One region of the Kitasatospora sp. NPDC001660 genome, then DNA from elsewhere that is predicted to be linked to it. Evidence: riboswitches for the same ligand, from Rfam matches in the RefSeq annotation. Region 1 holds a riboswitch; each other region holds the start of a gene.

Region 1 (7,569 bases):
GGTGCGCTTCAGCCGGACCGGGGAGACGGCGGACGAGCTGATCAGGCGCCTGGTGCGGGCCGAGCCGCAGGGCCGTCCGGTCGTGGTGGTCTCGACCGACCGGGAGGTCGCGGAGGGCGTGCGGAAGGCCGGCGCGCGCCCCGTTGCCTCGGTTCTGCTGCTGAACCGGCTGGCGCGGCCCTGATTCCGTGCCGATGGGGATGATGCCTGGTCAGCGTCCGGTTTGCGGTGATGTGCGGATTTGGTGAAGTCACTTGAGGGGCTGGGGTTCACGCCTTCGGGGGAGTGGCGGAATGCCTAGATCTTCACTAGGGTCTGGCGTCAAACCTATTTTCCGGATTTCTCACCCGAACAGGTGAGTCCATGGAAGAAGGAGCCGGTCCCTTGGCCTCCCACCGCCGTCCCAAGCAGCCGAGCCGCGCGCGGGTCTCCGTGCTCACTGCTGCCGCTGCGACCGCGGTCGCACTCTCCGCCCAGGTCGCCGCGCACGCCGCGCCGCAGCCGAACAAGACGGACGTCAAGGCGCAGATCGACGAGCTCCAGCAGGAGCAGGAGCAGGCGGCCGAGAAGTACAACGGCGCCAAGGAGCGGGCCGACCAGCTGCGCAAGCAGGCCGACCAGCTGCAGGACCAGGTGGCCCGCGGTCAGGAGCAGATGACCCAGCTCCAGACCGGTCTCGCCGGCGTGGCGGGCGAGCAGTACCGCACCGGCGGCATCGACCCGTCCGTCCAGCTGATGCTCTCCTCCGACCCGTCCGGCTACCTGGACAAGGCCTCCAGCGTGCAGCAGGCCACCGCCACCGAGACCGACGCGCTCAAGGGCCTGCTCGACCAGCAGCGCCGCCTGGACCAGGAGAAGGCCGAGGCCGCCGCGGTGCTCGCCTCGCTCGACTCCACCACCAAGGACCTGAACCAGGCCAAGGCGGACGTCAACGCCAAGCTCAAGGCGGCCCAGGACCTCATGAACTCGCTCAGCGCCTCCGAGCGCGCCGCGCTGAAGGCCCAGCAGGCCCAGGACGACCGCGCCTCGCGCGGCACCGACCGGGTGGACCTCAGCAGCCTGCCGCCGGCCAGCGGGTACGCGGCCGTGGCCGTCGCCAAGGCGATGAGCAAGCAGGGCTCGCCGTACGTGTGGGGCGCCACCGGCTCCAGCACCTTCGACTGCTCGGGCCTGATGCTCTGGGCGTACGGCCAGGCCGGTGTCTCGCTGCCGCGCACCTCGCAGGAGCAGGGCCACTACGGCACCCCGGTGCCCTCGCTGGACCAGGCCCAGCCCGGCGACCTGGTGGTCTACGGCGGCGACATGCACCACGTCGCGATGTACATCGGCAACGGCATGGTGGTGCACGCGCCGCACACCGGCGACGTGGTCAAGGTGATGAAGGCCGACGCGATGCCGATCAACACCATCCGCCGGGTCTGACGCGCCGACACGCCGAGGCCGGCCGCAAGGCCCTGTGATCCGTGCCACCTCCCGAGCCGGGGTGGCACGTTCGCTTGTGCGCGTTTCACAGCCGCCGCGTGACAAGGGATCAGCTTTGCGTACTGCTGCGATCACCTTCTGTCATCTTCACAAATGAACTTGGGCATTTTTACGCCCTTTTTCTGACAAGGATTTGAACGGATCACGGTTCAGTTACTAGGGTCGTGCTCCGAACCACCGCACTGTCGATCGCCCAGCCAGGGTGGCGGCGGTGGTTTCCGTCGAGTTCGTGAAGCAGCGGGGCAGGTCGAAGCGCCTGTCCGACGGGGAGCCCAGTGGTCGGGGGCGCTGTGGAGCGGAGCCGGGGAACCACGTTCCTCCGGGGTGAATCGGCGCCAGGTCGGCCGGTGGAACGGCCGTGAGGCGTCGTAGGGCATGCTTCCGGCCCGAACCCGTCAGCTCACCCGGTAGGCGGCCGTAGGAAGAAGGAGTCCGCCTTCGTGGCGTCCCATCGTCGTCCCAAGCCCGCCGGTCGCGCCCGAGTGTCCTTCATGACCGGTGTCGCCGCCGCAGCCGTCGCCCTCTCCGCGCAGTCCGGCGCCCACGCCGACCCGGCGCCGACCAAGGACCAGGTCAAGGAACAGGTCGACCAGCTCAACGAGCAGGCGGAGGTGGCGACCGAGCAGTACAACGCCGCCCAGTCCAAGCAGCAGGAGCTGCAGAAGCAGGTCAGCGGCCTGCAGGACCAGGTGGCCCGCCAGCAGGCCCAGGTGACCGACCTGCAGGGCGGCCTCGCCCAGATCGCCGGCGAGCAGTACCGCAACGGGGGCATATCCCCGACCGTCCAGCTGATGTTCTCCTCCAAGCCGGACAACTTCCTCAGCCAGGCCGACGCCCTGAACCAGGCCGGCAGCACCCAGAAGGGGCAGCTGAAGGAGCTCCAGGACCAGCAGCGCAAGCTGGACCAGGACCGCAACGAGGCCCAGGGCAAGCTCGCCGAGCTGGACGCGACCACCCAGCAGCTGAAGGCCTCCAAGGAGGAGATCCAGGCCAAGCTCAAGGCCGCCCAGGACCTCTTCAACACCCTGTCCGAGCAGGAGCGCCAGGCGATCAAGGCGGCCGAGGACAAGGCCGCCGCCGACGCCAGGGCCAAGGCGGACGCCGCGGCGAAGGCCGCCGCCGCCCAGCAGGACGCCAGCCGGGCCTCCCGCGACACCAGCCGCACCGACCTCGGCTCGGCGCCGTCCTCCTCGCCGGTCGCCAAGCCGGCCCCCGGCAGCTCGCACGGTGCCGCCGCGCTGTCCTACGCCGCCACCAAGGTCGGCGACCCGTACCAGTGGGCCGCCACCGGCCCGAACGCCTTCGACTGCTCGGGCCTGATGGTCTGGGCGTTCGACCAGGCCGGCGTCTCGCTGCCGCGCACCTCGCAGGAGCAGGCCAACGCCGGCACCCGGATCGGCACGGACCTCTCCCAGGCCCAGCCCGGCGACCTGCTGATCTTCTTCAGCGACGCCCACCACGTGGGCATCTACGCCGGCAACGGCCAGGTGCTGCACGCGCCCAAGCCGGGCGCGAGCGTCCGCTACGAGGCGGTCTCCAACATGCCGCTCTCGGCCATCGTGCGGGTCTGATCCCCGCTCGGCCCCCGCAGGCCCGGTCCTCCTCACGGAGGGCCGGGCCTGCGGTGTTTCCTCTTGTTGGACTGATGTCCGATTCGGTGTCAAATATTCGGGTTGGCAGGGGTTTGGACTCGGTTGCCCGGACTCGCTAACGTCTGCCACCGGACTCCCGCTTCAGGGCCGCCCGCTTCGGTGCGGCGGCGGGACCGGTCCGCAGGATTGGAGCCGCTGCCGTCATGCCCGTGCACCGCCGTTCCCAACTGCTCGCCCGTGCGCTGGTGCTGACCGCGGCTGCCACCACCGCCCTGGGCGTGACGACGAGCGGCAGCGCCCAGGCCGCCCCCGGCGCATCGGACGCGCCCAGCCGCAAGGACGTCACGGCACAGGTCGAGCGGCTGTACAACGAGGCCGAACAGGCGTCGGAGAAGTACAACGCCGCCCAGGAGGCCCAGCAGCGGCTCCAGGGCGAGACCATGGTCCTCCAGGGCGAGACCGCCGCCGCCCAGGACCAGCTCAACCGGCTGCGCGGCGACCTCGCCACCGTGGCGGCCGCCGAGTACCGCGCCGGCGGCATGGCGCAGACCGTCCAGCTGATGCTCGCGACCGACCCCGAGGGGTACCTCGCCCGGGCCCGGGCCCTCGACCAGGCGACCGAGCGGCAGAACGAGACGCTGCACGAGCTGGTCACCCGTCAGCGCCGGCTCGACCAGCGCCGCGCCGAGACCTCCGTCAAGCTCGCCGAGCTGGACCGGGCCCGGCGCACGCTCGCCGACAGCAAGCAGCAGATCCAGCAGCGGCTGGCCGGGGCCCAGCGGCTGCTCAACAGCCTGGGCGTCGCCGAACGCGCCCGGATGGCCGCGCAGGATGCCCGGGAGGCCGAGCGGCGCGCCACCCGCGGCACCGACCGGCTGGACCTCGGCACCACCCCGCCCGCCTCCGAGCGCGGGTCGACGGCGCTCGCGGCGGCCGTGCGGATGATCGGATCGCCGTACGCGTACGGGGCCACCGGCCCCCGCGCGTTCGACTGCTCCGGTCTGATGTACTACAGCTGGCGGCAGGCCGGAGTGACTTTGCCGCGCACCTCGCAGGCCCAGGCGTACGCCGGCCAGCGGGTGAACCTGTCCGACGCGCGACCGGGAGACCTGGTGATCTTCTACCGGGACATGCACCACGTCGGCATGTACGCCGGCGGCGGGGTGATCGTGCACGCCCCCTACCCGGGGGCCCGGGTGCGGTACGAGAGCGTCAACGCGATGCCGGTCTCGGGGGTGGTCCGGCTCTGAGCACGACCCCGTCCGTCCCGGACGCGATACCGCCCTGCGTGCTGTCCCGGCGCGGCGCGCTGCTGCTCGCCGCCGGAGGGCTGGCCCAGCTGTCGCTGCCGCCCGCGGCGTCCGCCCGGGCACGCGCCGGGGCGGACGAGCGGGCCGAGGTGGCGGCGCTGCTGGACGAACGTGCGCGGGAGCTGCCGGAGACCTCCGGGCTGCCGCTGACCGCCGCCTACCGCAACCTCGTCCTCACCCCGGCCGAAGGGCCGGGCCGGCTGACCGTCGCGGCCGACCTGGACGTCCGGGTCACCGGCCACGACGAGTACCCCGCCGTGTTCCCGCGCCGCCTCGTGCTGACGCGGGCCGACGGCTGGCGGGTCGAGCGGGAGGACGGTGCGAGCGGGCCGCCGGCGCTCTGGGACTTCGGGACGGGACGGTCCGCGCGCGGCGCGCAGTGCCTGGTGCTCGGCCTCGCGGACGGACCGGATCCGGCCGGGCTGGTCGCGATCGGCGACCGCGCCGTCCCCTCGGTGAGCGCGGTCTGGGGCACCGGCTGGGCCGACCGGCTGCTTCTCGAACTGCCCGCCACCGAGGCGCAGTTCGCCCGGCTGCTGGAGGCCGACCCGGCCGGCTGGACGGGCATGGCGGCGGTCACCCTGGCCGCCCCCGGCGCGCCCTCGCACACCCCGGCCGACCGGGTGCTGATCAACCCCGAGGCGTTCGTGCGGCTCAGCGACTTCGGCCGGCAGGTGGTCGTCACCCACGAGGCCACCCACGTCGCGACCCGGGCCGACACCCGCGCCTGGACGCCGCTCTGGCTCTCCGAGGGCGTCGCCGACTGGACGGCCTACCGGGACTCCGGCCGCACGGACCGGCAGATCGCCCCCGAGCTGGCCCGGGACGTGGCCGCCGGGAAGGTGCCCGCCGCACTGCCCGCCGACCGCGACTTCGGCGCGGGCGCCACCGGCATCGCCCAGGCCTACGAGCAGGCCTGGCTCGCCTGCCGGCTGATCGCCCGCCACTTCGGCACCGACCGCCTGGTCGCGTTCTACCGGGCGGTGGGCGCGGCGGACGGCGCGGGAGAGGACCGCGAGCAGCGGATGGAGCGGCTGTTCCGGGCCGAACTGGGCGTCGGGAAGGACGAGTTCACGAAGCTGTGGGCGGGCGAGGTGGCCGCCCTGGCCGGCTAGCGCCCGGCCGGGGTGTTGGGGCGGTCGATGCCGTCGAGCAGGTCCTGCTCGTAGGCGATGCCCGGACGGACCGGGTAGGTGCCGGCCGGGACGGGCTCGGGCGTGGCCAGCACGACGGTCGGCGGCAACCGGTCCCCGCTGCGGGTGGAGCGCCAGAGGCGGATGCAGGAGAGGACCGTCGCCGCCAGCAGCAGCAGGTTGCGCGCGGACAGGAGGGCGATGGCCGTCGGCTCGCTCGCGAGGACCTGGGTGAACATCAGCGGGAACTCGACCAGCGTCAGCGGCGAGGCGATCAGGATCAGCAGCGCCACCGGCCGCTGGCTGCTGCCGCGCACGGTCAGGCAGACCGCCGCGACGCCGATCAGCCAGACCAGGTACTGCGGGCTGATCACCCGGCTGGTGACGGTGAAGATCAGCAGCGCGGTCAGCGCCGCGTCGTACATCGTGGCGGCGTTGCGGCGCTTGGCGGTGTAGCGCCAGAGCAGCAGCCAGGCGAAGCCCAGCACGGTGCCGGCCATCATGACCTTGCTGACGATGCTGACCCACGGCCCGAGCATCTCGGCCGAGCCGTAGTTCATCGTCACCCTGCCGTTCCAGGCACCCGCCATCCGCGCGTAGTGCAGCGGCAGCGCGCCGAGCGACTCGACCTCGATGCCGCGGTCCTTCTGGAACGCCAGGAAGCCGAAGGCGCCGTTCATCCCGGCGGCGAGCAGGAAGCCCAGCGAGACGGCGGTGGCCGCCGCGAGCGTCCAGGAGCGGCGGGTGCGGCGGCCGGAGGGGGTGCCGATCAGGCCGAGCAGCGGCCAGATCTTGACGATCCCGCCGAGGCCCAGCAGCATCCCGCCGACGGCCGGGCGGCGGATCAGCGCCAGCAGGCCGGCCACCGTGATCGCGGTGACGATGATGTCGAAGCGGTTGTAGATCATCGGGCCGAGCAGCGGCACGGCCACCACCCACAGCCAGGCGCCGGTCAGCGCCCGGCCCCGGCGCAGGCCGGTGCGGACCAGCAGCGCCATCGCGGCGGCGTCGGCGACCCCGCAGATCACCCAGAACGAGACCACGTACGACCACGGCAGCAGGCCCGGCAGCAGGATCACCAGCGCGGCGCCGGGCGGGTACTGCCAGGTGACGTCGTCGAACGGGAAGGTGCCGGTCTGCAGGACGCCGTACCAGGCGTGGTAGATCATCCAGACGTCCGCCGTGACGTCGCCGCCCGGGGAGCGCAGCACGCCGGTCACGAACAGCACCAGCAGCGTCCGGGTGGTCACCCAGGTGGCGACGAGCGCCGCGAGCGCCCCGAGCGGGCGGCCCGCGGGGGCACGGGAACTACCGGTCTCGATGGCCGGGGCCAACTCCACTGCGCTCCCTCGTTCGTCTCGGACGTCCCCACCGGAGGCGTCGCGCGACGGACGCCCGGGCCGCCGTCCTCAGCGGCTCAGGTACTAGGACTGACCCGGGGGTGGAACGGTTGCCGTGCACGGTTCCGTTCCCGGCGGGTCATGGTGTTGACCTATCGTACGGATCACCCAGCGGTACACCGAGCACCCCCCGACCGAGCGAGCCGTGGCCTGATGCACAGAACCTTGATCGTCACCAACGACTTCCCGCCGCGTCCCGGCGGCATCCAGGCCTTCGTGCACAACATGGCCGTCCGTCAGCCCGCCGGGAGCATCGTGGTGTACGCCTCGACCTGGCGCGACGGCACCGAGGTCGCCCGCTTCGACGCCGAGCAGCCGTTCCCGGTGATCCGGGACCGCACGAAGGTGATGGTTCCCACACCCCGGGTCACCCGGCGGGCCGCCGAGATCCTCCGCGCGGAGAAGTGCGACTCGGTCTGGTTCGGCGCCGCCGCGCCGCTCGGCCTGATGGCGCCCACGCTGCGCCGGGCGGGCGCCGGGCGGCTGCTCGGCATGACGCACGGGCACGAGGCCGCCTGGGCCCAGCTGCCGGCCGCCCGGCAGCTGCTGCGCCGGATCGGCGCGGGCACCGACGTGCTGACCTACCTGGGGGAGTACACCCGTTCCCGGATCGCGGGCGCGGTGGGGCCGCAGGCGGCGGCCCGCATGGTGC
Region 2 (7,569 bases), on a different contig from region 1:
GGACGCCGTCTGGCTCTCGCCGTTCTACGCCTCCCCGCAGGCCGACGCCGGCTACGACGTGGCCGACTACCGCGCGGTGGACCCGATGTTCGGCACCCTGCTGGACGCCGACGCGCTGATCCGCGACGCCCACGAGCTGGGCCTGCGGATCATCGTCGACCTCGTCCCCAACCACTCCTCGGACCAGCACGAGTGGTTCCAGCGCGCCCTGCGCGAAGGTCCCGCGTCCCCGCTGCGCGAGCGCTACCACTTCCGTCCCGGCAAGGGCGAGACGGGCGAACTGCCGCCCAACGACTGGGAGTCCATCTTCGGCGGCCCGGCCTGGACCCGCACCGAGAACCCGGACGGCACCCCCGGCGACTGGTACCTGCACCTGTTCGCCCCGGAGCAGCCCGACTTCAACTGGGAGAACCCGGCCGTCGCCGACGAGTTCCGCTCGATCCTGCGGTTCTGGCTCGACATGGGCGTGGACGGCTTCCGCATCGACGTCGCCCACGGCCTGGTCAAGGCCCCCGGCCTGCCCGACCTCGGCGGCTCGGACCAGCTCAAGCTGCTCGGCAACGACGTCATGCCGTTCTTCGACCAGGACGGCGTGCACGAGATCTACCGCAGCTGGCGCCGGATCCTCGACGAGTACCCGGGGCAGCGGATCGGCGTCGCCGAGGCCTGGACCCCGACCGTCCAGCGCACCGCCAACTACGTCCGCCCCGACGAGCTCCACCAGGCCTTCAATTTCCAGTACCTGGGCACCGACTGGGACGCCGCCGCGCTGCGCGAGGTGATCGACGTCTCGCTCGACTCGATGCGCCCGGTCGACGCCCCCACCACCTGGGTGCTGTCCAACCACGACGTCACCCGGCACGCCACCCGCTTCGCCAACCCGCCCGGCCTCGGCACCCAGATCCGCACCGCCGGCGACCGCGAACTCGGCCTGCGCCGGGCCCGCGCGGCCAGCCTGCTGATGCTCGCGCTGCCCGGCTCCGCGTACGTCTACCAGGGCGAGGAGCTCGGCCTGCCGGACGTCACCGACCTGCCCGACGAGGTCCGCCAGGACCCGTCCTTCTTCCGCCAGGCCGGGCAGGACGGCTACCGCGACGGCTGCCGCGTCCCGATCCCGTGGTCCGGCACCGAGGCGCCGTACGGCTTCGGGCCGGTGGCCGGCGGGCCGTCCTGGCTGCCGCAGCCGGCCGAGTGGGCCGGGCTCAGCGTCGAGGCGCAGACCGGCGACCCGACGTCCACCCTGGAGCTCTACCGCAGCGCGCTCGCCGTCCGCCGGGCGCAGCCCGACCTGGGCGCCGGCACGGAGGTCGAGTGGCTGGAGGCGCCCGAGGGCACGCTGGCGCTGCGCCGCGGCTCCTTCGTCTGCACGGTCAACACGAGCGGCGAGCCGGTGCGGATACCCGCCCCCGGGAAGCTGCTCCTGTCCTCGACGGAGCTGGTGGTGGACGGCGGCGAGACGGTGCTCGCTCCGGACAGCACCGGCTGGTGGGCGGTCTGACGTGGGTGCAATAGGCTCTGGGCCCGTGACTACGGCGCGACTTTCAGACATCGCGGCGCAGGCGGGGGTCAGCGAAGCCACCGTCTCGCGCGTGCTCAACGGCAAGGCGAACGTCTCCGCCGCCACCCGGCAGACCGTGCTGGCAGCGCTCGACGTGCTCGGGTACGAGCGGCCGACCCGCCTGCGCCAGCGCAGCGCCGGGCTGATCGGGCTGATCACGCCGGAGCTCAGCAACCCGATCTTCCCCGCGCTCGCGCAGGTCATCGAGCAGGTGCTCAGCCGGCACGGCTACACGCCGGTGCTGTGCACCCAGACGCCCGGCGGGTCCACCGAGGACGAACTGGTCGAGATGCTGGTGGACCGGGGCGTGGCGGGCATCGTCTTCGTCTCCGGGCTGCACGCCGACTCCACCGCCGACCACGACCGGTACGCCCGGCTGGCCGGGCGCGGGGTGCCGTTCGTCCTGATCAACGGCTTCAGCGAGCGGATCGACGCGCCGTTCATCTCGCCGGACGACCGGGCCGCGATGTGGATGGCCGTCCAGCACCTGGCCGAGCTCGGGCACGAGCGGATCGGGCTGGCGGTCGGGCAGCGGCGGTACGTGCCGGTGCTGCGCAAGATCGAGGGTTTCACGGCCGCGATGCAGGCCGTCCTCGGGCGGACGCAGGAGGAGGCCGAGGAACTCGTCCACCACACGCTGTTCAGCGTCGAGGGCGGGCACGCGGCGGCCGGTGCGCTGCTGGACAAGGGGTGCACGGCGATCGTGTGCGGCAGCGACATGATGGCGCTCGGGGCGATCCGGGCGGTGCGGCAGCGGGGGCTTTCGGTGCCGCAGGACGTGTCGGTGGTCGGCTTCGACGACTCGCCGCTGATCGCCTTCACGGAGCCGCCGCTGACGACGGTCCGCCAGCCGGTCGAGGCGATGGCGACGGCGGCGGTGGACGCGCTGCTGGAGGAGGTGGGCGGAAACGCCGCCCAGCGCGGGGAGTTCATGTTCCAGCCGGAGCTGGTCATGCGCGGCTCCACGGGGGCCTGCGCGCGCTGAGCGCGGGGTCCGGTGCCTTGCGGCGAAGGGCCCGGAGAGCGGCTGCTCTCCGGGCCCTTCGGCGTGCCCAGGGTCAGCCCTCCTGGACGGCCGGGCGGTCGGCGGTGAGGCGGTGGCCGTCGGCGGCCTCGCCGGTACGGGTCTCGGTGCGGCGGCCACGGGCAAGGTAGTCGCGCAGGATCAGTTCGACGGCGTCCTGCGGGTTCTTGGTACCGGAGAGCATCATCGCGTCGATCGCGAGGTTCGCGTCGAGTGCGACGGTGACGTGGGCCATGGGTGACTCCTCCTCGGGTGCGGAGCAGAAGCATGCCCGTTGGTCCGGAGTTTGACCACGCGGAGACACGGAGGCGCGGAGGCGCGGATGCGCGGAGACGTCGAAGCCCCGGGGAGGAGCGACCAGACTCTCCCCGGGGCGGACGGGTGACAGATGACAGCGAACAGATGATGAAATCTGTTACCTGTTTGCCGTCATCCGCAATCTGCTACCCGTCGTCAGACGCGGCCGGCGAAGTCCGGCGCCCAGTTGGCGATGGTCTGCAGGCGGACGCCCGAGCTCGGGTTGGCGGCCTCGACGTACTGACCGCCGCCGATGTAGATCGCGACGTGGTAGACGCCGGAGTTCTGGCCGTTGTTGGACCAGAACAGCAGGTCGCCCGGCTGCAGGCTGTCCAGCGAGACGTGGGTGCTGGCGGCGGCCTGGTCGGCGGCGACGCGCGGGACGGAGATGCCCGCGGCGCGCAGCGCGGCCTGGGTCAGGCCCGAGCAGTCCCAGCCGCCGTTGCCGGTGCCGCCGTACACGTAGGCCTGGCCGACCTGCGACTTGGCGAAGTTGACCGCGGCGGCCATGGTGCCGGTGGCGGCCGGGGCAGGGGCCGGGGTCTTGGCCTGCGCCTGGGCGGAGGGCTTGGCGGCGGGCTTGGTCGACGGCTTGGCGGCCAGGGTCTGGGTCTCGGCGGCCGGCTGGGCGTTCACGGCGTTCCCGGCGGAGGACTGGCCCGACTTCTGCGAGCGGTCGAACCAGTTGAAGTCGCCGGACTGGCCGGCCGGAGCCTGGGCGGGGTCGCCGAAGGTCAGGTGCTGGCCCGGGTAGATGATGTCCGGACCCTCGGTCAGGATGCCGCGGTTCAGCTCGAACAGCCGCTGCCAGCCGCCCTTGACGTTGTGCTTGTCGGCGATCGAGGACAGCCAGTCGCCGGCCACGACGGTGTAGTCGGAGCCGTTGGTCTGGGTGCCGTTCTGGGTCCAGCCCTGGCGCTTCTGCGCCCAGTTGCCCTTGGCGGAGTTGTCGGCGGCCGGGGCCTGGTCCTGCGCCGGGGCGGCAGGCTTCGCGGCCGGGGCAGCCGGCTTGGCGGCCGGCGCGGCAGCCTTCGCGGCGGTCGCGCCGGCGGAGGTGTCGACGGCGGCCGGGGCGCCGCCCTTGGTCAGGCCGGCCTGGACGGAGCACACGGGCCAGGCGCCGGGCCCCTGGGAGGCGAGGACCTTCTCGGCGATCGCGATCTGCTGGTCCTTGGTGGCCTGGTTGGCCTGCGGGGCGTAGGCGGTGCCGCCGAAGGCGGCCCAGGTGCTGGAGGTGAACTGCAGCCCGCCGTAGAAGCCGTTGCCGGTGTTGATGCTCCAGTCGCCGCTGCTCTCGCACTGGGCGACCTTCTCCCAGGTGGCGACGGAGGCGGCGGAGGCGGTCCCGGAGGAGAGGCAGGGGATGGTGAGGCCGACGCCTGCGACGCCGAGGGCGGCGATGACGCGATGGGTGCGGCTGGACAGGCGGGTGCCGTTGGTGGGCAGCATGAAGACGCGGTCCTCTCCCACGCCTGCGAGGTGAGCTGTCGGATTCGGGCTGGAGTTGCCCGGCCGCGCTGTGGCGCGGCTTCACCCCTAGCCCAGAACCGTTCCGTGGAGCGGTCCGGGGCGACTTACCTGTGGGTCCCCCGCTCCTGCCGTGGTGCGTTTTCGCGCTGCCAGCGCACCCGACGGCAGGACTCGGCGTTGCGGATGAGCTGGGTTCGTGTGGTCACGAACGGGGAGCACGTTAAGCAGACTTAAGTTCAAACTGCAAATATCTGTGATGTGCATCACGGGTTATCGGAAACTGCCAAAAATTCAGCTCCTCATGATCGGAAATGATCGTCTTCCTGCAATTGGCCCATGGATGTGTACAGCTGGCGGGATCTCAGAATCGGAATGACAGAGCGTCACCAAGGTGCAAATATTTACAAAACGGACATTTTACATATTTGGTTCTTAATTCCCTTATGGCGCAAGCCGAAAGGGCCCGGAACGCAGCCGTTCCGAGCCCTTTCTCGAGCGTGTGCCTGCTACTCGCCGGCAGACTCCTCGGCTGCCCCGGCGGCCGTCCCACCGGCCGCGTGGGCCGCGTGGGAGCCCCCGGCGGCGGCCTCCGCAGCCTCGGCCTCGGCCTGCGCGGCGGCCAGCGCCTCCGGCGACGGGGCCGGCAGTGCGGCGAGGTACTGGGAGGCGATGAGCTGGCCGACCGTCTGGTACGCGCCGAGCGGCGCGGCGGACGGGCAGCCGGTCTCCTCGGCGGCCGCGGCGAGCAGCTCGGAGTCCGCCTCCGGGCCGATCACCAGCGGGGCCAGCGCGGGGCGCTGCGAGCCGGTCTCCTTGAGGTGCGCGACGGCCGCGGCGACCGAGCCGGGCACGTCGAGCGCGGCGGCGACGACCGGGACGGCCAGGCGGGCGGCGAGCAGCACGCCGGTGATGCCGGCGGCCGCCGCGGCGTCCTCGCCGCCGACGGTGGTCAGTACGACGCCGTCCGCGGCGGTCGCGATGGCGAACAGGCGCGCGCGGTCGGCGCGGGCCAGTCCGGCCTCGGACAGGCGCACGTGGACGGCCTCGGCGAGCAGCGGGTGCGGGCCCAGCGCGTCGGTGACGTGGGCGCCGTGCTCGGCGGCGAGTGCGTGGAGTTCGGTCAGGAAGCCGTGCGGGCCGGGCACCAGCGGCACCAGGATCGGCGCCGGGACGCCGGCCTCGGCGGCGGCCGCCAGCAGCTCGCCGACGCTGCGCTCGTGGTCGTCCGCGCCCTCGGTGTGGTTGCCGGGGAGGTAGCCCACCGCGGTCTCGACGCCGTTCTGCTCGCTGCGGACGATCGAGAGGAGCTCCTCGACGACCGAGCGGGACTCGGGCCCGGCGGTCGCGGGCACGGCGAGCACCAGGGCCGGGGAGCCGGCGGGGATCTCGGGGCGCTCGGGGCGGCGGTGGCGCCCCCGCGCGCGGGAGCCTGGGGTGCGGACGGGCAGTGGCGCGCCCGGGATGGCTGCGGTGCTCATGGCGGAGATCGTAGGACATCGGCCCGTCAGGGCTGCAGTCGGCTGCCGTGCCGGTTTCGCGCGAGCGTCGTGTGTGTGGCGCGCGAAAGGCTCGCGTGCGCGGGCCGATGAGCGGTCATTAGGTCACATTCCGGACATGCCTGCCCCAACCCCCGCGCGTCCGCCGGTATCTCCAGGAGACGCGGCGGGCGGGGCGTCGCGTTGCACCCGTGGCGCGTGAGATGTCTCACAGTGGACGGGCGGCCTGACGGAGTGTCACGAGGGTGCGACTCCCGGCTTTCGAAGATCAACATTCAGCGGGGGGCCGCTCACGGCCGGTTATCGGAAGCCGGCCGGTTCGGTCGACTATGTCCGTTTACGTACCGCCAGGAGAAGGGTCCGTGAAGGGTTCAGGTCGGGTGGCGAAAGGCCTCGTGCACCTGCAACGTCTCGTGCTGATGCACGTGCACAACAGCTATCATCGCGTCAAGTGAGGCGTTGTGCCGGGCTGGTACGGGGCCGGCCCGTTCGTTCGGCGGGTGCCGGGGGCGCCGCGCTGGACCACAACTCCGGGGCTCTTCGGGAGACTTCTATGCACGACTCGCACGATTCGCAGGACCTGGGCGGCTCGTACGGTCCCTACAACGGGATTGCCGCCACCGAGCTGGAGGGAGTGGTCTGGCAGAAGAGCCTGCACAGCAACTCCCAGGGAAACTGCGTCGAGTTCGCCGCGCTGCCGGGGGGCGACGTGGCGATGCGCAACTCGCGCTTCCCGGACGGTCCGGCGCTCATCTACACGCGGGCCGAGATCGCCGCGATGCTGTTGGGGGTCAAGGACGGGGAGTTCGACCACCTGGCCGTCTGACCGGCTGTCCGGCCACTCGTCCGGTCGATCGACCGGCCACTCGTCCGGACGTCCGTCCGGCCGGCCACCGCTCCGTTCTCGGAGCCATCGGGGGGCCGTCGTGGGTGCTGACACCGCGACGGCCTTTGTCTTCTTCGCGTCGGCCTCCACGCGTTGCGGTGCGTCCGCGTACCGCGTGTTCTCCGCGCACCGCGCGCTCGGTGCCTTCTCCGCGCTCCGCGCACTCCGCGGGTCTTCCGTGCGCTCCACGCTCCTGGCGTTCCGCGCGTTCGGGGGCCCGCCGGTCTCCGACGGCCCGTCGGCCGCCGAGGGCGCACCGGTCGTCGCGGGTGCGCTGCGGGGTTCCCGGGGGTCTCCGGCGCGAGCCCGGCCGGGGTGAACTGCCGCTCCGTCCCGGGGTTTCGACCCTCCCGGGGTGTCCATCGATCCGGGGACGCGCGCCCGCGCTGCGGGGGTGCGTGCCCGTCCGCCACTAGGCGGAGCGCCGGTGCCGGCCACCGAGTTCGGAGCTCGCCGCTTCCGATTCGGCCTCGAACAGCGCCCAGACGACCTTGCCGCCACCCAGCGGGTGCCAGCCCCAGGAGTGGCTGAACGAGTCCACCAGGTGTAGCCCGCGGCCGGATTCGGCCACGAAGTCCGCCTCCCGGGTGACCGGGCCGATGCTGCTCGGGTCGCTGACCGCGCAGACGATCTGGGGCGCGCGGTGCACGAGGCTTATTCGGATCGGCAGCCTGCCGTCCACGGTGGGCTGTGTGGGAAAGTCGTACTCGCCCAGGGCGCCGCCCACCGGGTCGGGCCGTGCGCCGATCGCATGCCGCAGCGCGTTGGTCACGAGTTCCGACGCGACCAGCGCGACGTCGTCGAACAACTCCATCAGCCCCCAGCGCTGCAGGGCGGT
Region 3 (7,569 bases), on a different contig from region 1:
CGGCCTTCGCCCGCCTGGCGACCTTCGCCACCACCCTCACCCAGGCCGCGTCCCTGGCCCAGACCCTGACCCGGGCCGCCACCGACGCCCTGGCGAGCGGCACCCTGGCACCCTGACCCCCACGGCCGCCGACACCACGTCCTCACCGGCCTGGCGCGCAGGCCGGCCGCGGCGGTGCTGGAGCGGACGGAGGTGCGGCGGCCTCACCGGGTTGGCGCTTCTCGCCCGGGGCGCGGCCGAAAGCCCGGCCCCGCCTCCCGCGTTTCCCGGCCGACAGCGCCCGGTGCCGCCTCCCTGCCGACCCAAGTCGCCTCTGCAGCTGCCCCTTTCGCTGCCTGCCCGCGCCCCCGTTCGCTCCAGCTCGGCCAAATGTCCTCGCCGGCGAACCCGCTCTTCTCTCCCGTTCCCACTGCCCCGCCGCCGAGTTGACGCCCCGTCGCCAGCGGTCGCAGGGAAGCCCTCCAGCGCCGGCGATCCGGGCGGTACGGTGTGCTCGGTCCGTCCGTCCTCACCAGCTCAGGAGTGCACATGGCAGGGCAGTACCCCGGGACGTTCGGACCCCCGCCCGGTGCCGCCGCCCGGCCGCCGGGCCGGTTCGGGCTGCCCGGGCGGGTGTTGTGCGTGCTCACCCCGCTGCTGACGGCGGGTGTGCTGGGCGCCCTGCCCTCCCTCCTGCTGGCGATGCGCCGCAGGCGCCCGTACGACGTCGCGGGCGCCGTCGTCTACTGCGTGCTGCTCCTCACCATGATCGTCTGCGCGGGGATCGCGGGCGGCGGCACCAGGGCCCCGGTCGCGAACGTCGTCGGCGAGGTCGCTTTGGGCCTGCTCTGGCTCACCCCGTCGCTGCACTTCATCCTGATGGACCGTCGATCCCTCTGGGGGGCCGTTCCGCCCGCCGTCCCCTACGCGTCGCCGCCGATCGCCCCGTACGGCGCGGCCATGCCCGGCCATGCCGCGTCACCGCCCGCCGATGACCTGCGCGAACTCGGCGAACTCCTCCGCCGCCAGGCCCGCGAGGGCCGGTCGTGACCACCTCCCGTGTCATCGCGGGCCGCTACCGGCTCGCCGAGAAGATCGGCCACGGCGGCATGGGCCAGGTGTGGGGCGGCTACGACGAGCGCCTGGACCGCCCGGTCGCGGTCAAGCTGCTCCGCACCGACCACCTCCTCGCCGCCGGCCCCGACCCCGTCACCACGACCACCGAACACCGCCGCCACGGCGACGAGTTGCGCCGCCGCTTCCTCCGCGAGTGCCGCGTCACGGCCGCGCTGGACCACCCCGGGCTGGTCACCGTCTTCGACGCCGGCGAGGACGAGGGCGAGCTGTACCTCGTCATGCAGCGGGTCCCCGGGGTCAGCCTCGCCGACCTCATCGCCGAGGACGCGCCGTTCCCGATCGAGCGGGCGGTCGCCGTCGCCGCCCAGCTGTGCGCCGCGCTGGCCGCCGTCCACGCGGTGCCGGTGGTCCACCGCGACCTCAAGCCGAGCAACGTGATGGTCCGGCACGACGGCCGGACGGTCCTGCTCGACCTCGGCATCGCCACCGCCCTCGACCCCGGCGCCACCCGCCTCACCCTCACCGGCGCGCCGATCGGCAGCCCGTCCTACATGGCCCCCGAGCAGGCACTGGCCACCACCACCGACCCGCGCAGCGACCTCTACGCGCTCGGCTGCCTTCTGCACGAGATGCTCGCCGGCGAGGAGCCGTTCCGCGCGCCGACCGCGCTCGGGGTGCTGCGCAGGCACGTCGACGAGCCGCCGGTCCCCCTGCGCGAACTGCGGCCGGACGTGCCGCAGCCACTCGAACGCCTCGTCCTCGACCTGCTCGCCAAGCAGCCCGCCGACCGCCCCGCCGACGCCCAGCAGGTGTACGCGCGGCTGCTCCCGCTGCTGCCCACGGCCGAGCCGACCACCCAGCCGCGGTACGCGCCGCTGCCCGACCCCACCCGGCCGTACCGCTTCCCGCACCAGCCGCAGCCGTGGGCGGCCGAGCCCGTGCTCCGGCCGGCACCGGTGCCGCCGACCCGCACGACCCCGCCACCGCCATTCGTGCCGCCCGTGGTCCCGGCCGTCCCCGCCACCGCCACCGCGTCCGCCCCGGACCTCGGCTCGGAGTGCGGACGGCTCTCCGACCTCGTGGACGCCGGACGCCACACCGAGGTCCTCGGGCTCGCCGCGCAGCTGCTGCCCCGCGCCGAGGCCGAGCTCGGCGACGGCGCGCCGCTGGTGCGGACGATCCGGACCATCCACGCCCGCACCCTCCTCCAGGAGGGGCACTACGCACAGGCCCTCCCCGAGTACCGCCGCCTGGCCGCCACGGCGGAGGGCGGCCCGTACGGACCCCAGGCCCTCGACCACCGCTACCGCGCGGCGATCTGCCTCGACCACCTGGGGCAGGGCGCGGAGGCGATGGCCGAGTACCGGTCCCTGCTCGCCACGGCGGCCCACGACCCCGACCCGGAGCGCGCCTTCGACCTCCGCGAACGCATCGGCCTGCGCCTCGCCGCCACCGGCGAAGCCGAGAGCGCCTGGCAGTGGCTCCTCCAACTCCTCTTCGAACGCGAGCGCCGGGACGGCCCCCACCACCCCGCCGTCCGCCGCCTCCGCCGGACCCTGGACACGCTCCAACCCCACCGCACCACCCGCTGAGCCGCCCCGCGCAGGAAGCCGGCCGGTTCCGACTTTCCGTGCCGGGCCCGCCTGCGGGGTGGGTGGTGGGGAGAGCCGGGAAAGTGCGGGGGATCGGGTTCCGCCGGTCGGATCGGTGGCTGCGGCGGGTAGGTTCGGGGTGTGACGACGAATCTTCCGGGCGCGAAGTTGATCCTGCTCACCACCACCCACCGGGTGGCCCCCGGGCTGTTGGCGTGGCCGGCGTGGGAGGCGTTGCGCTCGGCGGGGCGGGTGCTGGCGGGGGACGCCGGGCATCCGCAGGTGGCCGCGGTGCGGCAGGCCGGGGTGGACGTGGAGATCGTGGCGACCGCCTCCGCGCCGGCCCTGGCGCGGCTGCTGACCGAGCAGCCCGCCGGCCGGGGTCCCACGGTGTGGCTGGGCAGCCCCGACGGGGATCCGGGCCTGACGGAGGCGCTGGCGCGCCTGGCCGTGGAGCACGCGGGCGAGGTGCCGGAGATCGAGGTGCTGCCCGGGTCGTACGACCTGCCCGGGGCACGCCTGCTGGACCTGGTCTCGGTGATGGACCGGCTGCGCTCGCCGGGCGGCTGCCCGTGGGACGCCGAGCAGACGCACGCGAGCCTGGTGAAGTACCTGGTCGAAGAGGCGTACGAGCTGGTCGAGGCGATCGAGGAGGGGGACCGGGAGACGCTGCGCGAGGAACTGGGGGACGTCCTGCTCCAGGTGTTCTTCCACTCCCGGATCGCCGAGGAGCACCCGACCGAGGCCTTCTCGATCGACGACGTGGCCGGCGACATCGTCGAGAAGCTGATGTACCGGCACCCGCACGTGTTCGGGGACGTCGAGGCGGAGGGCGCCGCCGAGGTCGAGGCGAACTGGGAGCAGCTGAAGGCCGCCGAGAAGGCGGACCGCGAGTCGGTGCTGGACGGCGTGCCGGCCGGTCTGCCGTCGCTCGCGTACGCGGCGAAGCTGGTGTCGCGGGTGCGCAGGGCCGGGTTCGAGGGCGTGCCGGACGAGCCGTACGAGCTGCCCGCGGAGCTCACGGAGCAGTCCGCGGGCAGGCTGCTGCTGGCCGTGGCGCAGCGGGCGCACGACGCCGGGGTGGACGTGGACGCGGCGCTGCGCGCGGCCGCGCGCGCCTACCGGGACGCGGTCCGCGAGGCGGAAGGGCTCAAGCCGGAATAAGCCGGAGCAGGCCGGACCAGGGGGCGGGGACTCAGGCCGCCGAGACCGTGTCCTGCGCGGTCCGCGGCTGCGGCAGGACGACCTCGCCGATCGCCTCGCCGACGAGGGCGACGAGTTCGGCGAGGCGGTCCAGGTCGAGGTGGTCGGGCAGGTCGGCGAGGGAGACGATCCGCTCGCCGTCCGGTCCGGCGACGCAGAACAGGTCGATCGGACCGAGGTGCTTCTCGGCGGTGTCGACGAGCGCGGCGACGTCGCTGGGGCGGCGGATGTCCCCGCCGACGCCGACGACGGGGCAGCCGGGCCGGTCGAGCTCGGCGGCGAGGTCTTCGGCGACGGCGACCCGCTGGTCGGCGATCAGCACTCCGGCGGCGCCGGCCGCGGTGAACCGGCGGGCGAGGTCGGCTCCCGACCCGCCGTCGAGTACCGCGATGACGACGACTGCGCCGCTGACCCTCATTGGTCGCTCCTCCCTGTGGGCGGCACCGCACCGGCGCCCACGATTTCTGCCGAGGATCGTAGGCACGTCCTGACCCTCCGCAACAGGGGTTACCCCTCAGGTGACCAGGCTCACGCCTGCCGTCCGTCCAAGGCCCGTCCAAGGCCTGTCCACGCACTGTCCACAGACCGTTCGCAAGGTGGTGATGCGCCGCCCCCGGGCCGTTGACGAGCCGGTTACGCACCGTGGATGGCGAGTCGCCCCCGACCCACCGGATACGGTCGACCCATGCCAGTTCAGCCCGACGCCGCCCGCCCGCCGCTCTTCACCTGGGAGTTCGCCGCCGACCCGTACCCGGCCTACGCCTGGCTGCGCGAGCACGCCCCCGTGCACCGCACCACGCTGCCGAGCGGGGTGGAGGCCTGGCTGGTGACACGGTACGCGGACGCGCGCCAGGCGCTGGCGGACAGCCGGCTGTCGAAGAACCCCGCGCACCACAGCGAGCAGGCGCACCGCACCGGCCGGGTCGGCATCCCGGGGGAGCGGCAGGCGGACCTGATGACCCACCTGCTGAACATCGACCCGCCGGACCACACCCGGCTGCGCCGCCTGGTGTCGAAGGCGTTCACACCGCGCCGGGTGGCCGAGTTCGAGCCGCGGGTGCAGCAGCTCACCGACCGTCTGATCGACGGCTTCGCGCAGCGCGGTTCGGCGGACCTCATCCACGAGTTCGCGTTCCCGCTCCCCATCTACGCGATCTGCGACCTGCTCGGCGTGCCGGCCGAGGACCAGGACGACTTCCGCGACTGGGCCGGGATGATGATCCGCCATGGCGGCGGTCAACGCGGCGGCGTGGGGCGGGCGGTGAAGCGGATGCGGGCGTACCTGCTGGAGCTGATCCACCGCAAGCGGGCGGACCTCGGGGACGACCTGATCTCGGGCCTGATCCGGGCGAGCGACCACGGCGAGCACCTCACCGAGAACGAGGCCGCCGCGATGGCGTTCATCCTCCTCTTCGCGGGCTTCGAGACCACCGTCAACCTGATCGGCAACGGGACGTACGCGCTGCTGCGCAACCCGGAGCAGCGCCGCCTGCTCCAGGAGTCGGTGGCGCGCGGCGAGACGGCGCTGCTGGAGACCGGGATCGAGGAACTCCTGCGCTACGACGGGCCGGTGGAGCTCGCGACGTGGCGGTTCGCGACCCGCCCGCTGGCCATCGGCGGGGTGGACATCCCGGTCGGCGACCCGGTGCTCGTGGTGCTGGCCGCGGCGGACCGGGACCCGGCCCGTTTCTCGGACGAGAACACCCTGGACCTGGCCCGAACGGACAATCCGCACCTGGGTTTCGGGCACGGCATCCACTACTGCATCGGCGCCCCGCTGGCCAGGCTCGAAGGGCGGGCGGCGCTGGCCACGCTGCTGTCCCGGCTGCCCGATCTCGCGCTGGCGCAAAGCCCCGAGGAACTGCGCTGGCGCGGTGGCCTGATCATGCGCGGATTGCGTGAACTACCGGTCGAATTCAGTCCCGAGAGCCGCTCGCCGCATGCGCTCGCGGACGCTCCACCATGCTGACGATACGTCGCAAACCGGTCCACATGCCTGGTGTGAACACCCATCAATCCGGACAAACAACCGCCGTTGGTAGGCGATCGACCACGCGCCGTGATGTCTGTGTGATATCTGCGATATGAGCTTGTGATTGATCTGAGGATCTGTCTACTCTCCCTGGAGTTCGCAGCTGCGGACCCCGAGTGCGGAACGCCGAGTCCTGCCCGCCGCACCACGGGAAACCGACCAGAACCCTGGGCAGGGGCGGGGGAACCAGGTTTGTTGCCGTTCCTCCACGGCTTGGGGTGAAGCCGCCCGAGCGGAATCGTTTCCGCAGACGGCGGCCGGGCCACCTCCCGGTCCGAACCCGACAGCTCACCTCGCAGGCGTGCGGAGAGGGACCCCTTCATGCTGTTCGTTGGAACCGGCCGTCACCGTCGTCGCACCCAGACCGAGAAGGCCATCGCCGCCGCGGGTGTGGCCGGCGTCGGACTCGCGATGCCGATCCTCACCGCCACCGGCGCCTCCGCCGCCCCGGCCTCCGCCTGGGACTCCGTCGCCCAGTGCGAGAGCGGCGGCGACTGGGGCATCAGCACCGGCAACGGCTTCTACGGCGGCCTGCAGTTCACCTCCAGCACCTGGAAGGCGTTCGGCGGCACCGCGTACGCGCCGCAGGCCAACCAGGCCAGCAAGGGCCAGCAGATCGCGGTGGCCGAGAAGGTCCTGGCCTCGCAGGGCCCGGGCGCCTGGCCGGTCTGCTCGAAGAAGGCCGGCCTGTCGAAGGGCGGCGCCCCGGCGGCCGTCGACACCTCGGACGCCCAGCCCGCCGCCCAGCAGCACTCCCAGCCGGCGCAGCAGCCCGCGGCGAAGCCGGCCCAGCCGAAGCCGGCTCAGATGCCCGCCCAGCAGCAGTACCACCAGCAGTACCAGCAGCACGCCCAGCAGGCCCAGCCCCAGCAGCAGACCCAGGCCTCGGGCTTCTCCGGCAAGGCCGGCTGGGACGCCGACGCGAAGGTGTACTGGTACCAGAGCAACGGCGCCTGGCACTGGACCAGCCACCAGAGCGTCTACCACCAGTACGCCGGCCAGGCCGCCCAGCAGCAGCACGCCCAGCAGCAGCACGCCCAGCAGCAGCACGCCCAGCAGCAGTACGCCCAGCCCCAGCAGCAGGCCCCGGCCGCGGCCCCGCACGCCGCCGCCCCGCAGGGCGGCCACGACTACACCGTCCGCGCCGGTGACACGCTGTCGACCATCGCCGCCGCCCAAGGCGTGTCCGGCGGCTGGCAGTCCGTCTACGACGGCAACCGCGCCACCGTCGGCGGCGACCCGAACCTGATCCTGCCCGGCCAGGTCCTGCACCTCGGCTGACCGCCCGACCGACGGCGGACGGCGCGACACGCGGAGGGGGCCGACCCCGGATCGGCCCCTTTCGTCCGCATTCGGCCCATTCCACGGGGCCGGCAGGTGAACTACCGGCAAGTAGCACGGCCACACGCTGAGACGGGACCGAGGTCGGCGTGGCCCCGGGACCCCGTGCGGTTAGGCTCTGGTCGTAACGACTCCGCAATCGTCCCGCTGACCGCACCACCGTCAGCAGGACCCTGCTTCCGCAAGGAGATGCCTCGTGCCGTCCATCGATGTCGTCGTAGCCCGTGAGATCCTCGACTCTCGTGGCAACCCCACGGTCGAGGTCGAGGTCGGCCTCGACGACGGCAGCACCGGTCGTGCCGCTGTCCCGTCGGGTGCCTCCACCGGTGCCTTCGAGGCGCTGGA
Region 4 (7,569 bases), on a different contig from region 1:
GACGGCCTTCCGGGCATCGTGCCACAGCCGTCCCCACCCCATGACGGACGGGACCTCCGGACAACGGGCGGACGGGTGGGGCGCGCGGTGGCGGCCCTGAAGGGTTTCTTTACCGGCATACGGCGGCTGAGCAGCGGCTTTGCAGGCGCCCGAGTCCCGAGCATGATCGCGGTTCGTGGGTCATTCCCCTACCCGCCGCAAGTCAACTCCTCGGCAGAGTACGGTGACCCGGGAGCTCAGCCGCCGAGGATCAGCCGCTCCAGCGCCGCCCGGGCACGGGCGTCGGAGCTGGCCGAGGCTCCTTATGCGCAGTTACGGACGCGGCGACAGGAGGGTCGGGTTCCGCCGCCCGACGCGACGGCCCGCCACCTTGGCGACCTGGGCCGACGCAGCCGGGTCAAGGCCGTTGAAGGCGCTGTCGGTGACCTTGTAGTCGGCGGACGTGCCCTGGCCGCTTCCTTGTCCATGGCCTGCTGGGCGGAGTGCCCGGTCACGGTCAGACCGGTGATCAGGGCAAGCCCGATCTTCAGGGCCGAGGCCGTGGCCCCGACCGGCGGCATGCGAGGGCCGGGCGCCGCCGCGCCGGCGTAGCCGGCCGTGGCGGGCCTGGACGGGGCTCACGTGGCGGGGAGGCTGTTCGCCATCTCCCGGAAGCGGGCGGACGGCCGCATCATGCCGTTGTCGCCGACGTTCAGGTTCTCCAGCCAGCCGTCCCGGTACCAGAAGATCGACGAGGTCAGCGGGGCCGGGTCGTTGATCTGGAGCTCCTTCGACAGGTCGATCATGAAGCGGATCGCGGTCAGCGACGAGCCGCTGCGGATCGGCGCCGCGCAGAACGCGTTGTTCGTCGGCAGGGTGACCAGCGCGCCGTGGGGCAGCTCGGCCCCGCCCAGGGCGTTCTCCAGGCGCAGGGCCTGGGCGGCGCCGGGCCACACCCCCGTCCCGTTCACGGCGTAGAGGACGTCGCCGTTCGTCGCGTTGAAGGACTGGCGGTTGAGGTGCTCGGTGGCCAGGTTGGCGAAGGCCCGCTCCCAGAGCTCGGCCCGGCTGACGCTCCACTGGTCGGCGGCGTGCTCGGCTATCGACAGGGCCTCGGTCTTCCCGCCCCGCTTCCCGCCGTTCACGCAGAGGACGACCGACAGCTCATCGTCGACCTGCCGGGCCATGGGGTCGGGGCCCAGGGCACGGGTCGGGGCGAACAGGAGCCGCAGCCGGTCACGGACCTCGAAGACCGAGATCTCGGCCAGCGCCTTGCACGGGCCGTGCTCGTCGCACAGCGGCTTCGGAAGGTTCTTGCGGTTGCCGAACAGTGGCATGGGTGGCTCCCCCGGGTCGGTGCGGCAGTCGGACCAAAGCAGCAGCATCCCACGGGAGTTCACTACCGTCCCCTGGATCACCCGATTCTCGGACCACGCCCGGACAGCGTGTCAGCCGGCCGGATGTTCCCACGGGTGTGCCCGCCGCAATCTGTGCGGCCGACACACCCCTTCGTGGGCCGCCCCCGGCTTGCCGCGGGTGCGCTTGCCGGATCCGGCACTGGTGTGCAGGTCCAGCATCATGGGGATCAGCAGCGTCTCGGCCCTGGCCACCCGCCACCGCACCACGCTCACCCGGGTGGGCCGGCCGGTGCGGGTCACCACCGGTCGCCGCCTCGCCGGCGAGGGCTTCCCCGCCGGCGCGGAGGACACGGTGGTGGTGCTCGACGGGCGGGCCGCTTTCACCGGCCTCGACACCGAGGGCGTCCACCTCCACTACGGCGCCTGCCTCGGCACCCCGGACGAGATCCTGGTCGTCGGCCCGGACGAAACCGGCGCCGGGCCGACCCGGCGGGAGCTGGGGGGACGAGGACCTCGCCGTGTTCGCCGAGCGCCTGGCGCGCTGCGGCGCGGCGGACTGACCGCGCCGCGGTCCCGTCCGGACCCCGGGTACGCCGACGGCCCGGCTCACGCACCGCAACGTGAACCGGGCCGTTCAGGTGGCCGCTTGGCAGCCCGCCCGCCGACCGGACGTCCGGTCGGCGGGCGGTACTCGCCCGGACCCACCGGTTCGAACAGGCCGATCAGGTCCGATCAGGCCGTACTGATCGGGAGAGGTCCGATCAGTACGCCTGGTGCACCTGCCAGAACGCCCAGGCGGCGTTCGGGCTGCCGTAGACGGTGTTCATGTACTGCAGGGCCCACTTGAGCTGGGTGGCGGGGTTGTTCTGCCAGTCGGAACCGGCCGAGGCCATCTTGTTGCCGGGCAGCGCCTGCGGCAGGCCGTAGGCACCCGAGCTCGGGTTGGTGGCGTGGACGTTCCAGCCGCTCTCGTGGCTGATGATCTGGTCGAACGAGGCCAGCTGGTTCGCCGGGACGATCGAGGCGGCGAGCGCCTGCAGCGCGGCCGGGGTGTTCGCGACCGGGGCGGCGGCCAGCGGGCTGGCGGCAGCCGGCTTGGCCGCAGCCGCAGCGGGCGCCGGCGCAGCCGGGGCCTGCGCCGGGGCGGCCCCGCCCAGGGTCAGGTGCTGGCCCGGGTAGATCTTGTCCGGGCCGTTGGTCAGCACGGACTTGTTGAGGTCGTAGAGCTTCTGCCAGCCGCCCTGCACGTTGTGCGCGGTGGCGATCTTGGTGAGGGAGTCACCGCTCCGGACGGTGTAGCCGGCGGGCGCCTGCGGGGCGGCGGCCGGGGCGGCCTGGACCGAGTGCACCGGGGCGGACGTGACGGGGGCGGCGTTCGAGGCGGTGGCGGCGACCACCGGGACGCCGGCGCCGACGCCGACGACCACGGCGGCCGCGACGATGCGCTTGATGGAACCGGCAGCGAACAGGCTGGGGCGAGCGTTGACGGGCAGCATGAAGTGCGATTCCTCTCCCACGCCTGCGAGGTGAGCTGTCGGGTTCGGGCTGGAGCAGCCCGGCCGCGCAGAGACGCGGCTTCACCCCTAGCCCCGCCGGGACCAGCCCGGATGAGGCGACTTACCTGTGGGTCCCCCGCCCCTGCCGTGGTGCTTCATGGGTGCACGTGCCCGCCCGGTCCGGCGGCAGGATTCGGCGTTCCGGAGAGCGGGGTTCGTTTCGTACAGAGACGAACGAGAAGGACCGTAAACGGCACGGAGCCAATAGCACAAGCCTTCGTGAGCCGGGTCACGTCCCGGCCGGATTGTCCGAATGATCCGCAACATTCCTTGGTAACGATGCGGTAACAGCCCTATGAGTGCGCGTCAGTGCGGGCCGCCGGGCCCGGTGCGGCGGCCACCGCCCGATGGCGCGCCGTGCGGCCCGGGCCAGATCCTGTCCGGCTCGGGCTGGAACCGTGAGGTGCGGGCCGCGCCGCCCAGCGCCGCGAGTCCCAGCACGCGGCCGGGTCGCAGGTGCAGCGCGACCGCGCCCGCTTCACCGCCGAGACGGACTGACTGACCGCACGCCCCCAACGCCGTCGAACTCCAGGCATCCCACGGGCCATCGCCGCCGCTGCCGCCCGCACGACAGGAGCCCCTGGGTGGCAGGCCGGCCTGCCACCCAGGGGCTCCTGCGCTTCTCAGCGCGGGTCCACGAGCTCCTGGGCGAAGACCGTCCCCAGCGGCTCGGGACCGACGTACTGCTGGCAGTTGCACTGGCGCGGCTCGAACTGCACCGGCCGGCGGTCGGCGTCCCACGCGGTCGGCGCCTCGACCTCCTCGTGGCAGCGGCCCTGCTTGTCGTGCTTGGCCAGGTGGTGCGTGCAGCCGCAGACCGGCTCGGGCGGGCGCTTGGCCGCCTCCAGAGCGGCCCGCTGGCGGTCCGCCGCCTCCAGCAGCTCCAGCTTGCGCTCGTGCCGGGTCTTCATCGCCCGGCGGGCGTTGTTCGCGACGTACCCGCCGCCGTACAGCACTGCCGGCGCGATCCACCATACGATGTCGAACATCGACCGCTCCCCCGTCTTCCCCGAATTCCCCGCTGCGGAGTTCCGGCGCACATCGTACGCCTGACCTGCGGAGAAGGACCCCACGGGGGAGCCCACGGAGCGTCAGGCCCAAGGGCGGATCAGCGGATCACCGGGAGCACCGCGGCGCCCGAACGGCCGGAGGCCGCCTCGATGAACGCGACCGGGTCGGCCACCTCGGCGAGCAGCGCGCGGGTCGCGTGCAGGGCCGCGTCGGCGGGCGGCGGGCCGCCGACGACGGCGATCAGGTCGAGCAGGTGGACGGTCGCCTCCATGAGCGCCACCTCGGCCAGCGCGCCGATCCGCACACTGCCGAGCAGCGGGTGGGCGGCCACGCTGTCCGGCGACAGGTCCGCGTAGCCGGCCAGCGCGGCCGGGCCCTCGACCTCGAACCGGGCGATCAGCCCCGCCGGGTCGGTCGCGGCGGCGGCCTGCTTCGCGACATCGGCAACGTGCCCCGCGGCGGTGTGCGCGAGGCCGCCCGGCTGGTTGAAGTGGCGCAGGATGGCAGCGCCGGTCTCCACGTTCGCCGGGCCGTCGACGATGGCCCCGCGCAGCTGCGTGAACGATTCGGCGGCGGGCGCCACGTGTGCGAACAGGTCCAGGACCGTCCAGCCCGGCAGTCGGGTGTCCCGGGCCCACGCCTCGCCGTCCAACCCCTTGCCGCGTTCCGCCCAGGAGTGCCAGGCCTCGGCCAACAGCTCGGTCGTGGGAGCGATTTGACGGGACATTCGGTCTCCTCTGGAGCGGCACGGACAACGTACGTTCACCGTAGCCGAACGACCCGGAAACCCGGTTGCGGGGGGGGCACTTGAGGTCCGGCGATCGGGGCATGACCAGCGCCCCCGAAGCGCTCGCCGGGCGAAGCGAGGCGGGCGGCGTGAGTGAGCGAAGCGAGGCAGGTGCATGAGCGCCGAGCCGGTCGCGGGGCTCCTCGCCGGCTACGGCATCGCCGGCCCGGTCGGGCCGTCGCGGCCTGCCTCGTGGCGCTCACCGCCCGCGCGCCCGGCCGCTCACGGCCCCTCGCCTCCGCGGCGGTGATCGGCGGCCTCGCGGCGCACCTCGCCGCCACGGCGTCGTGATCGCGTCCTATTCATCTCGTTCAGTAGCATATTTACCTTGTATCCTGGTTCTGTATCCCTCTGCACCCCTTCTCTGACCCCCACCATGGAGGAGAGCGGACATGGCCGAGCAGGACGGCCCCGGTCAGGACGGCCCCGAGAAGCGGGCGCGCCTGAACCGCCCGCTGGTGCTCCGGACGGCCGTTGCGCTCGTGGACCGCGAGGGGCTGTCGGCGCTCACCATGCGGCGACTGGCCGGAGAGCTCGGCGTCGAGTCCATGGCCCTCTACCGGTACACCCCGGGCAAGGAGGCCCTGCTCGACGGGCTGATCGAGGCCTTCTTCGAAGAGGTCAACGACCGCCTCCGCCGCTCCGCGCAGACCCCCGAGCCCGCCTGGCGCGCCGAACTGCGCCGCATCGCGCGGACGTTCGCCGCCGTCGCGCACGCCCACCCCGAGATCCTGCCGCTCGTCGCCACCCGCCCGCTCGCGGTGCCCATGGCCCGGCGGCCCGCACCCGTGCTCGACCTCACCGAACACGTCCTCGCCGTCCTCGGCCGCGCCGGCTTCGACGACTCCACCGCCCTCACCGTCTACCGCGCCTTCGTCGCCTGGAACCTCGGCTGCAACCTCGTCGACAAGCGCCAGGTCGTCGACAACGAGGCCGAGCCGGACCCGGCGCTGCGCCTCGGCCTGCACCGGCTGTCGGCCACCGACTACCCCCGACTACGCGCGCTGGTGCCCCGGTTCGCGGACTTCGACGACGAGGCCGAGCTGCTGGCCGGACTGGACAGCCTGCTCGACCGGATGCCCCGGGCCCCGCTTGACGCGTTCTACGGCGGCGGCGCATCCTGAGGATACGAGGTACACGTCGGACATATCCCCAGCGCCCGGAAGAGCGCGCCTGAAAGAGGCCGTCATGTCCGCCGTCCCCAACGATCCCCTCCCGAACGACATCCTCCGCGTCCGCGTCACCGCCAGGGACGCGGACACCCTGCGCGCGCTGCTGCGCGAGGTCCGCCCCGACACGGGCGGCCGCCCCAGCATCGCTCCCGACGGCAGCGTCAGCATCGACGCGTACGTCCCGGACCAGCGGATCCCCGCCCTCGAACGCGAGGGCGTCACGGTCACCCGCGTCGGGAACGCCAGCGCCGAAGGCCGCGCCGCCCAGGCCCAGGTCGGCACCGGCAACCGGTTCGCCGCAGGCGCCGTGCCGCGCGGTCTGGCCACCAAACTCGCCGGCTGACCCGGGAGGAGAGCCGTCATGCCTTACCTGAACATCGACGAGGTCGACTCCGCGGTGGCCGCCCTCGCCACCTCCTTCCCGAATCTCACCGAGCTCGTCACACTGCCCGAACCCTCCGTCGAGGGCCGGACCTCGCACGCCCTGAGGATCAGCACCGCCACGTCGGCCTCACGGGACTGCGTGGTCATGCTCGGCGGCGTGCACGCCCGCGAGTGGGGCAGCTGCGAGATCCTCGTCCACCTCGCCGCCGACCTGCTCGAGGCCTTCCAAGGCGGGACCGGCCTCGGCTACGGCGGCACCACCTACACCGCCGACCAGGTGCAGGGCCTGCTCCAGCGCCTCGATCTGGTGCTGTTCCCGCTCGTCAACCCGGACGGCCGGCTGTACAGCCAGACCGTCGACCCGATGTGGCGCAAGAACCGCAACCCGGCCAACAGCGGCGGCCGTTCGGACCCGGCCTGCGTCGGCGTGGACATCAACCGCAACTTCGACTTCCTCTTCGACTTCGCCACCGCCTTCGCCCCGACCGCCGACCCGCACACCTCGGCCGACCCGTGCGACCCACAGGTCTACGAGGGCCCGAGCGCCTTCTCGGAGCCCGAGACCCGCAACGTCCGCTCGGTGCTGGAGCAGTTCCCCGGGACCAGGTGGCTCGTCGACGTACACAGCTACGGCGGGGACATCCTCCGCAACTGGGGCGACGACGAGAACCAGTCGACCGACCCTGCGGAGAACTTCCTGAATCCGGCCTTCGACCACACCCGCGGCCTCAAGGGCGACCTCGCGTACGCCGAGTTCATCGAGAAGACCGACTCCGACAACGCCGTGCTGCTCGCCGAGGGCTTCTGCCAGGCGCTCAACGGCGTCCGCGGCGTCACGTACACGCCGGAGCAGGGCTTCCAGCTCTACCCGACCAGCGGCACCAGCGACGACTACGCGTTCTCCCGGCACTTCGTGAACCCCGACCAGGGGAAGGTGCTCGGCTTCACCGTCGAGTGGGGCCAGGGCTTCCAGCCGGACTGGACGGAGATGGAGCGGATCATCCTCGACGTCGACGCCGGACTCGTGGGGTTCTGCCTGGCCACCGCATAGACCATCGCGCCCGACAGCGGGGTGCCCGCCACGACCGACCGTGGCGGGCACCCGAGCGGCGGTGCGCACCTGCGGCGCACACCTGCGTTGTCGACCTACGAGGCACACGTACTTCGTATACGAGTCTGCTCGCCGCCGGGAGCCCGGTCAAGGCCTGGAAAGGCTGGAGGAGAGTGGGCGGTCAGACCTCGGCGCCGAGCATCCGCAGCACCAACTCGCCGTAGCGACGTCCGAGTTCCTCCGGCGTCTCGGTGCTGCGGTCGGTGTACCA

Evidence for each region. Region 1 has a riboswitch for cyclic di-AMP ahead of ACWCXH_RS06400 (NlpC/P60 family protein). Riboswitches for the same ligand answer to the same signal wherever they lie in the genome.
Region 2: it holds a riboswitch for cyclic di-AMP, as region 1 does, so the genes downstream of both, ACWCXH_RS08650 (transglycosylase family protein) here and ACWCXH_RS06400 (NlpC/P60 family protein) in region 1, are expected to answer to the same signal.
Region 3: it holds a riboswitch for cyclic di-AMP, as region 1 does, so the genes downstream of both, ACWCXH_RS25680 (transglycosylase family protein) here and ACWCXH_RS06400 (NlpC/P60 family protein) in region 1, are expected to answer to the same signal.
Region 4: it holds a riboswitch for cyclic di-AMP, as region 1 does, so the genes downstream of both, ACWCXH_RS13395 (LysM peptidoglycan-binding domain-containing protein) here and ACWCXH_RS06400 (NlpC/P60 family protein) in region 1, are expected to answer to the same signal.

The regions. Positions count from the first base shown of each region.
Region 1 covers NZ_JBSFGU010000004.1:227,401-234,969, reverse strand. The annotation lists gene ACWCXH_RS06410 (NYN domain-containing protein) at 1-184, shown strand, start outside; gene ACWCXH_RS06405 (NlpC/P60 family protein) at 385-1,422, shown strand; cyclic di-AMP (ydaO/yuaA leader) riboswitch at 1,759-1,912, shown strand; gene ACWCXH_RS06400 (NlpC/P60 family protein) at 1,974-3,053, shown strand; gene ACWCXH_RS06395 (NlpC/P60 family protein) at 3,278-4,324, shown strand; gene ACWCXH_RS06390 (hypothetical protein) at 4,363-5,499, shown strand; gene ACWCXH_RS06385 (glycosyltransferase 87 family protein) at 5,496-6,857, opposite strand; gene ACWCXH_RS06380 (glycosyltransferase family 4 protein) at 7,071-7,569, shown strand, end outside.
Region 2 covers NZ_JBSFGU010000006.1:13,332-20,900, reverse strand. The annotation lists gene ACWCXH_RS08665 (glycoside hydrolase family 13 protein) at 1-1,498, shown strand, start outside; gene ACWCXH_RS08660 (LacI family DNA-binding transcriptional regulator) at 1,524-2,543, shown strand; gene ACWCXH_RS08655 (hypothetical protein) at 2,617-2,817, opposite strand; gene ACWCXH_RS08650 (transglycosylase family protein) at 3,036-4,328, opposite strand; cyclic di-AMP (ydaO/yuaA leader) riboswitch at 4,336-4,497, opposite strand; gene ACWCXH_RS08645 (hypothetical protein) at 4,856-5,827, opposite strand; gene ACWCXH_RS08640 (DUF397 domain-containing protein) at 6,399-6,671, shown strand; gene ACWCXH_RS08635 (ATP-binding protein) at 7,144-7,569, opposite strand, start outside.
Region 3 covers NZ_JBSFGU010000027.1:7,985-15,553, reverse strand. The annotation lists gene ACWCXH_RS25710 (N-6 DNA methylase) at 1-116, shown strand, start outside; gene ACWCXH_RS25705 (hypothetical protein) at 529-1,029, shown strand; gene ACWCXH_RS25700 (protein kinase domain-containing protein) at 1,089-2,648, shown strand; gene ACWCXH_RS25695 (MazG family protein) at 2,790-3,812, shown strand; gene ACWCXH_RS25690 (SDR family NAD(P)-dependent oxidoreductase) at 3,844-4,269, opposite strand; gene ACWCXH_RS25685 (cytochrome P450 family protein) at 4,537-5,820, shown strand; cyclic di-AMP (ydaO/yuaA leader) riboswitch at 6,031-6,199, shown strand; gene ACWCXH_RS25680 (transglycosylase family protein) at 6,205-7,164, shown strand; gene eno (phosphopyruvate hydratase) at 7,421-7,569, shown strand, end outside.
Region 4 covers NZ_JBSFGU010000009.1:222,161-229,729, reverse strand. The annotation lists gene ACWCXH_RS13400 (hypothetical protein) at 618-1,316, opposite strand; gene ACWCXH_RS13395 (LysM peptidoglycan-binding domain-containing protein) at 2,099-2,833, opposite strand; cyclic di-AMP (ydaO/yuaA leader) riboswitch at 2,841-2,962, opposite strand; gene ACWCXH_RS13390 (hypothetical protein) at 3,517-3,882, opposite strand; gene ACWCXH_RS13385 (maleylpyruvate isomerase N-terminal domain-containing protein) at 4,002-4,631, opposite strand; gene ACWCXH_RS13380 (TetR/AcrR family transcriptional regulator) at 5,084-5,815, shown strand; gene ACWCXH_RS13375 (hypothetical protein) at 5,880-6,206, shown strand; gene ACWCXH_RS13370 (M14 family metallopeptidase) at 6,225-7,298, shown strand; gene ACWCXH_RS13365 (TetR/AcrR family transcriptional regulator) at 7,480-7,569, opposite strand, start outside.